Regions from separate parts of the Pseudoalteromonas sp. 20-92 genome, predicted to be linked through region 1. Evidence: predicted binding sites of a transcription regulator. Region 1 holds the regulator's gene; the other holds the start of a gene.

Region 1 (4,089 bases):
TTGAGACTAAAAAAGAAAAAAACGATAAAGGTCAGCCATGAGTACATTAAAAGCAGAACTATTAGCTAAAAGTTATAAAGGCCGCGAAGTTGTAAAAAATGTAGGTCTGGAAGTAAAGGCTGGCAGCATAGTCGGGTTACTTGGCCCTAATGGTGCAGGTAAAACCACAACGTTTTATATGATTGTAGGCCTTGTACCTAGTGATAAAGGCAAGATTTCTATCGACGATAACGATATTACTCTTTTACCTATGCATAGTCGTGCTAGATTAGGCATTGGTTACTTACCCCAAGAATCATCAATTTTTAGAAAGCTTACTGTTTATCAAAATTTAATGGCTATTTTAGAAACACGTAAAGAGCTAAATAAGCAAGCAAGAGAAGACACACTTAACAATTTATTAGATGAATTTAGTATTCAGCACATTCGTGATAGCCAAGGTATGGCATTATCAGGAGGCGAGCGTCGCCGAGTTGAAATAGCGCGAGCACTAGCCGCTGATCCTAAATTTATATTGCTTGATGAGCCTTTTGCTGGTGTTGACCCTATTTCAGTGTTAGATATAAAGAAAATAATTGAACATCTTAAAAATCGTGGTATTGGTGTGTTAATTACCGACCATAATGTAAGAGAAACTCTTGATGTTTGCGAAAAAGCCTACATAGTTTCTCATGGTGAGTTAATTGCATCAGGCACTCCAGAACACGTATTAAACGATAAAACAGTACGTGATGTTTATTTAGGCGAGCAATTTAGGCTGTAACATTTACGCCATGTCTTTAAGCATCTGCTAGTATTAATTATAACAACATAAAAGGATTGTTAGAGATACATGAGGCAATCATTACAGCTGCGCATGGGCCAGCAACTTACAATGACTCCACAGCTGCAACAAGCAATTCGCCTGTTGCAACTCAGTACATTGGATCTCCAGCAAGAAATACAAGAAGCACTCGACAGCAACCCCCTATTAGAGGTTGAAGAACAAGATTACGCCGAAGATTCTGCTGGTAAAAACGAGCAAAAAGCAGATAACGACGATGTCACTGTTAGCGCAAATGCTGATGATGTTCCGAGCGAATATGAGCAAGACAGTGGTGAAGCACTTGCTAAAGATACGCTAGGTGATGAAATGGCTATGGATGTTAGTTGGGATGAATATATGAGCGCAGCCCCAGCGTCATCATCAGGACCAATGCCTGAAGATGAATCTATATACCAAGGCTCCTCAACTGAAACGCTCCACGAATACCTAATGTGGCAACTACAACTGACTCCCTTTAGTCCTACCGATGAAGCGATTGCGATTGCGATTGTTGAAGCCGTCGATGATTCGGGTATTTTAACGCTGAGCTGCGAAGAAATTTTAGAAAGTTTTAATCAAGAGAACGAAGAAGACAACGAAGTTGAACTTGACGAAATAGAAGCTGTTTTAAAACGAATTCAATTGTTTGACCCTGTTGGTATTGCAGCACGTAGTTTACAAGAATGCTTATGTATTCAGCTGAACCAATACGATAAAGAAACACCCTATATTAATGAAACAAAAATGATTTTAACCGAGCACATTGATCTATTAGCTGCTCGCGACTATCGTACATTAATGAAAAAAACAAAGCTCAAAGAAGAAGAGCTTAAAGAAATAATGACTTTAATACATACTCTTAGCCCAAAACCGGCGGATACTATAGTTAGAGAAGAATCTGAGTATGTAATTCCTGATGTATCGGTGAAAAAAATAAAAGGTCGCTGGGTTGTTGAACTAAACCCAGATAGCATGCCTAAAATCAGAGTCAACAGCCAATATGCAGCAATGTCACGCACCGTTAAATCAAGTGGTGATAGCCAGTTTATTCGCTCGCATCTACAAGAAGCTAAATGGTTTATTAAAAGTTTAGAAAGTAGAAACGATACACTATTAAAAGTAACTAATTGTATTGTTAAGCAACAACAAGGTTTTTTTGAGCATGGCCCCGAAGCCATGAAACCAATGGTTTTAAATGATGTAGCAGAAATGGTCGAAATGCACGAATCAACTATTTCACGCGTAACAACTCAAAAATATATGCATACACCTCGCGGTATTTTTGAGCTTAAATATTTTTTCTCAAGCCATGTAAGTACTGAAAATGGAGGCGAATGCTCATCAACAGCAATACGCGCTCTCATTAAAAAATTAATCGCAGCAGAAAACTCAGCAAAACCATTGAGTGATAGTAAAATTGCAGATATATTAGCTGAGCAAGGAATAAAAGTAGCGAGACGTACAATCGCAAAGTATCGCGAATCTCTAGCTATTCCACCGTCAAATCAGCGAAAAAGTTTGATTTAAGACGCTAAACAAAGAGGGTAATGCTTATGCAACTAAACTTAACTGGTCGTCACGTAGAAGTAACTGATTCATTAAGAGATTATGTAAATACCAAATTTGCGAAGCTAGAAAGACACTCAGATCATATTAATAATGTTCATGTCATTCTTGATATAGAAAAATTAAACCAAAAAGCTGAGGCAACGATTCATGTAAGTGGAGCTGAGTTATTTGCCTCTACTGAACATCAAGATATGTACGCCGCCATTGACTCGCTGATTGACAAGCTCGATCGCCAAGTTATTAAACACAAAGAGAAGCTTGCTCGACACTAATATTATGAAATTAAGTTCACTTATATGCCAGGACTGCAGCAGAGCTGCGGTCCTTTTTAATAGTAAAAAAAGAATTTTAGAGTTCATCAGTCAACTTGCTCATGACAAGCTCCCATATCTTTCTCAACAAGATATTCTCAGCGCCTTAATGAATAGAGAAAAACTGGGAAGCACTGGTATAGGAAGAGGCATTGCAATCCCTCACGGGCGAATGAGCGGCGCAGAAGAGCCTTTAGCACTCGTATTAGTAAGCGAAACACCTATTAATTTTGATGCAATAGATAATCGCCCTGTTGATATATTTGTTGCACTCATCGTACCTGATGGCGATAACCAGCAGCACTTAAAGACGCTCGCAACGATAGCTGATAAACTAAATAATAAAGATTTTTGTAAACAGTTACGCAGCGCAAAATCAGATACTGAACTGTATCAAGTTATTGTAGAACAATCGTAATTAACATAATGGGTGATAAATGGAATTAATTATCATAAGTGGCCGTTCCGGTTCTGGAAAATCGGTTGCTTTACGCGTAGTTGAAGATTTAGGTTATTATTGCGTAGATAATATTCCAATTAATCTGCTACCTTCTTTAGTGAGAAGTGTATCTGATAACTACGACAAAATTGCAGTTAGTATTGATGTCCGTAATTTACCAAAAGAGCAAGATGAATTTAACGATATCCTTGAATACTTACCTGGCTTTGCTAAACCGACTCTGTTTTATCTAGACAGTGAGGATCAAACATTAATTAAACGTTTTTCTGAGACTCGCCGTCTACACCCGTTATCAGTTGACTCATTACCTCTTGATTTAGCAATAAAAAAAGAAAAAGAACTTCTCGATGTTCTCACTACTCGCGCTGACTATATGATCGACACGAGTGATTTAAGTGTTCATCAACTTGCTGAATCAATTCGTGAAAAAATTCTGGGTAAAAAAGATAAACAACTCATTGTTACTTTTGAGTCATTTGGCTTTAAACACGGCATTCCTAAGGAAGCTGATTATGTCTTTGATGCACGCTTTTTACCGAACCCACATTGGGAGCCAGAATTAAAACCTTTAAATGGCTTAGACCAACCCGTAAAGGATTACTTAGCCAGCCACAGCATTGTCCAAAAGTTCACTTGGCAAATTCAAACTTTTGTACAAACATGGTTGCCACATTTAGAGCGAAATAACCGTAGCTACTTAACTATTGCTATAGGTTGTACTGGTGGGCAACATCGCTCAGTATATTTAGCACAAACGATTGGTGAAAGTTTTTCGATGACACATCCAAATGTAAAAATCCGCCATAGAGAACAAGAAAAATAACTCATTCAAAATAATCATCTGTTCAGCTTAGGTAGAGTAACTTATGCGTTTAGAAGACACTTTTTTAATAAAAAATAAATTAGGACTTCATGCAAGAGCCGCAACAGTATTAGCGCAACTT
Region 2 (4,089 bases), on a different contig from region 1:
GGTAGATTCTTGCAATTTAACCGTAATGATATCGCCGGTACGCAGAGCTTTTCTGTCCGCGTATAAATCGTTCGACACATTCGTGTTAAATAAAGAGCCAGTTGCTACAACAGGTTCTATATTTGGTTCTGGGTACATTGGCGCATAGTAAGGATCGTCTTGCACTATTTCACTATTTTGTGTTGATACACACCCACTTAAAAATAGAGTGCCTGCCGCAAATAACATAATATTACGCATATTCTGCCCCTAAACCTTACAGTTGCTGATTGATATAACTCATCATTTCGTCGACGGCTGAAATTACTTTTGAATTCATTTCATAAATACGTTGAGTTTCGATAAGATTTACCAGCTCTTCTGTGACATTTACGTTTGATGTTTCAAGAGAGCCTTGAATTATAGTACCTAACCCCTCAACCCCAGGGTTACCCTGCACTGGAGCACCACTCACTGCTGTCTCGGTATATAAGTTTTGCCCGATAGGCTCAAGGCCCGATGGATTAATAAAGTCACTAATGGTAATCTGACCAATTACTACGTTATCGGCTTGACCTGCAACACGCACAGATACTTCTCCGTCTTGCGAAACAGTAATTGACTGTGCATCATCAGGTACATTCATTTCAGGTTGGACAACATAGCCAGCACCCGATGTAACAACTCGCCCGTCACCGTCCGTAGTAAATTGGCCATTACGTGAGTAAGCAATATTGCCATCTGGTTGTAATACTTCAAAAAAACCAGGGCCTGAAATCATCCAGTCAAGTGAATTTTCAGTAGTTAGCATATTACCTTGCGAAAAGTTTTTTTGATTCGCTACAACTTTGGCACCCGCCCCTAGCATTAAGCCCGATGGCATTTCGGTATCTTGCGATGAACGACCGCCAGGCTGATTAATATTCTGATAAAGTAAATCTTCAAATATAGCGCGGCTTTTTTTATAGCCCACCGTACTGGCATTTGCTAAATTATTTGAAATAACCGAAATATCAGTTTGTTGAGCATCAAGCCCTGTTTTACTAATCCATAATGCAGGATTCATAATAATGTCCTCATTTTAAAGTTAAACTATGCGTAACAACTGATCTTGACGTTCGTCAATTTCTTCAGCTGTCTTCATCAGTTTGACTTGTAGTTCAAATTGGCGTTGATGACTTATCATATCGACCATTTCATGAACTGGGTTCACATTCGACATTTCTAAGGTTCCACTCAATACTTTTACATTAGCAGAAGTATCAACAACTTGATTTGGTTTTGGTCTAAATAAGCCATCATTACCTTTTTCAAGTTGTGAGTTATTTGCTTCAACTACTTTTAAGCGATCAACCTCTTCTAAAAAATTCGCTGGTGCGCCTTGCGGACGAACCTGGATAGCACCATCTTGGCTAAATTCAATTTTTTCAATCGGTACAGGCAGTATAATCGGACCACCTTCGCCAATAACTTGGCGGCCATGACTTGTTACCAGCATACCTTCTGCCGTGATATTAAGCGTACCTACTTTAGTGTAAGCTTCATTACCCGACGCATCTTGCACACTCAGCCATGCGTTATCGCTCATTGCAATATCTAAATCTCTGCCTGTTTCAACTATGCCACCCGATGTCATATTTGAACCTGGACGTTCTTGCATCGAAAATACACGGGTTGGCAGCCCTTCACCAAACGCTTGCATAGAACGCGCTTGAGCAAAGTCTGATTTAAAGCCTGTAGTATTAGCATTCGCCAAATTATTGGCTTTAAGGGCAAGCCCCTGTAGGCTCTGCTTAGCACCAGAGGCCGCAATGTAGACCATTTTGTCCATAACATCGACTCACATAAAAAAATCTATAACTATACAAATGCAAAATAGATGCCAGATCACGATTGACGTAAAATTAAGGTAATAAATAAACATTTCTTGCAGTAGATGATTCACAGACTAAAAATAAAAAGGCTGCAAAATGCAGCCTTTTTATTTTTAGTTTAATGAATCTTAGCTTATCGAATCTGCAGAATACTTTGCTGAATTGTTGAGTTAACTTCAAGCGCTCGAGAGTTAGCTTGGAAATTACGCTGAGCACTTATTAAATCAACAAGTTCATTTGTTAAATTAACATTTGATTGCTCTAATGCGGATGAATTGATAGAACCTAATGTACCAGAGCCAGGCTCACCAGCAATAGGCTCTCCCGATGTTAAGCTCTTTTTCCAAGCTGTATCACCAACTTGTTGTAAGCCTTGTGAATTTGAAAAACGCACCATAGCAACCTGTCCTAAGAAAGTTGAATCACCATTACTATAAGAAGCAACAACTTTCCCATCAGAACCAATATCAATACCCGCTAAACGACCTACAGTTGCACCATCTTGTTCTAAAGCTTTCACCTCAAAGCGGCTTGCATACTGAGTTGGTACTTTATTTGCTGTACCTGCTTCGTCGCGCCAGTTCAGCTCAACACCTGTATCTGGAAAAGATGCACCATTAGTTAATAACGTAGATAATCCAGTTGTGGCACCTGCTGGTAAAACTAGTTCATCAAAAGTAGTAGCGCTTGTGTTAGCAACTCCATTTGTAGTTTCAGGTAAACCATTTGAACTAAAGCCAATCGTCGTTAAAGCGGTGTACGGGGTTGTAGTTTGCTCTCCACCAGAGGTGGGATCAATAACTTTACCATCTAAGGTAGCATGTATATCCCATTCGTTAGGGTTGGTTGTAGGGTCTTTTTTTACAAAAAAGTATTGCAAAACATGTGCCTCACCTAGCGAATCATACACAGTCGTCGAAGTCGATGAATTATACGTAGCACTTTCTGCTGGATCAAAAGCAAGTGTAGGTGCATCAACACGCGAATCTAAATTAAATGAGCTGTAGACGCTCGAAGTTGCACGAGGCGATCCAGAAGAATCTGGTATTTGCAATGCTGATGAAGTACTCAAACTTACTGAAGTCGTATCACCTGTGGCCTCATCGACTGGAAAACCCTGTAAAAAGTTTCCTTTAGCATCAACGACAAAGTTATCTTTATTTAGCTTGAACGCACCAGCACGTGTGTAAGTAAAATCTTGTGCTCCAAGATCTTGACTCATTGCGAAATAGCCTTCACCTGTAATAGCCAAATCGAGAGAATTATTTGTGAATTGCAATGAGCCTTGGTGAAACTGCTGAGCAACCATGGTAGTTTGCACACCGTCGCCATTCTTAGTTTTCCCCGAACTGAAAACTGATGATGCATATACATCAGCGAACTCTGCTCGCGATTCTTTAAAACCAGTTGTATTTACGTTTGCTATATTATTTGCTGTAACGTCTAAATCTTTTTGAGCGGCAGCTAGGCCGGTTAGTGCAATATTGAAGCTCATAATTCACCTTTAACCTGTTAATCTTTAGCCTGCTGGCAGGCGAAGTATACTTAAAATCTATTACGCGATTTCTGCAACATCTGTCAGCCTAACCGCACCTTCTTTAGTGTTAATTATGATGCCATTTGCACCATTGATATTTACACTCTCAATATTTTTAAAAGTGGCAATTGGTAAGCTAGAGAATTCACCATTAGTACTACCTTCAGCTTTTATAGTGTACTCACCTTCAGGCAAACGCTCACCATCCTCATTTTTTCCATCCCAAGCAAAGCGAACAGCTCCAGCAGATTGTGCACCTAACTCAATACTTCTCACTAATTGCCCTGATTCATCAGTAATTCGGAGCGTTAAATTTTCAACCGCATTTTCGGCGACAACAGAACCTCTCGCATCACCTACTGCATTTAAATCTAACGTATCTGATTCTAATAATGCCTGCTTACCCACCAAAGTAGATGCCTGTAAAGCTGAATTTGAAGTCATTGACGCCGCAAGTGACTCAAAATTACTATTGAGATTCGAAATTCCTTCGGCCATAGTAAAGCTAGTCATTTGCGCAATCATTTGATCATTGTCCGCAGGTTTACTGGGATCTTGAAACGATAATTGCTGAGTTAACAACGAGAAAAAATCTTCTTGTGTTAACTCATCACTTTTTTCTTCTGTTGCAACTTGACTATCTTGCCAGCGCAAAGAATCTAAATAGGATGAAGATGTATTTATATCGTTGTTCATAAC

Evidence for each region. The regulator sigma-54, encoded in region 1, starts transcription at its own class of promoters, with help from an activator protein. The targets are predictions, from matches to a motif close to GTTGGCACGNNNNTNGNNT.
Region 2: the regulator sigma-54 is predicted to act here: its motif matches at 1,848-1,866, upstream of NRL14_RS04795 (flagellar basal body rod protein FlgF).

Annotation. Positions count from the first base shown of each region.
Region 1 is NZ_JANJGQ010000004.1:23,434-27,522, forward strand. It holds gene lptA (lipopolysaccharide transport periplasmic protein LptA) at 1-41, shown strand, start outside; gene lptB (LPS export ABC transporter ATP-binding protein) at 38-763, shown strand; gene NRL14_RS05340 (RNA polymerase factor sigma-54) at 833-2,332, shown strand; gene hpf (ribosome hibernation promoting factor) at 2,359-2,646, shown strand; gene ptsN (PTS IIA-like nitrogen regulatory protein PtsN) at 2,651-3,103, shown strand; gene rapZ (RNase adapter RapZ) at 3,123-3,968, shown strand; gene NRL14_RS05360 (HPr family phosphocarrier protein) at 4,012-4,089, shown strand, end outside.
Region 2 is NZ_JANJGQ010000003.1:227,078-231,166, forward strand. It holds gene flgH (flagellar basal body L-ring protein FlgH) at 1-240, opposite strand, end outside; gene flgG (flagellar basal-body rod protein FlgG) at 257-1,045, opposite strand; gene NRL14_RS04795 (flagellar basal body rod protein FlgF) at 1,067-1,810, opposite strand; gene flgE (flagellar hook protein FlgE) at 1,987-3,348, opposite strand; gene NRL14_RS04805 (flagellar hook assembly protein FlgD) at 3,409-4,086, opposite strand.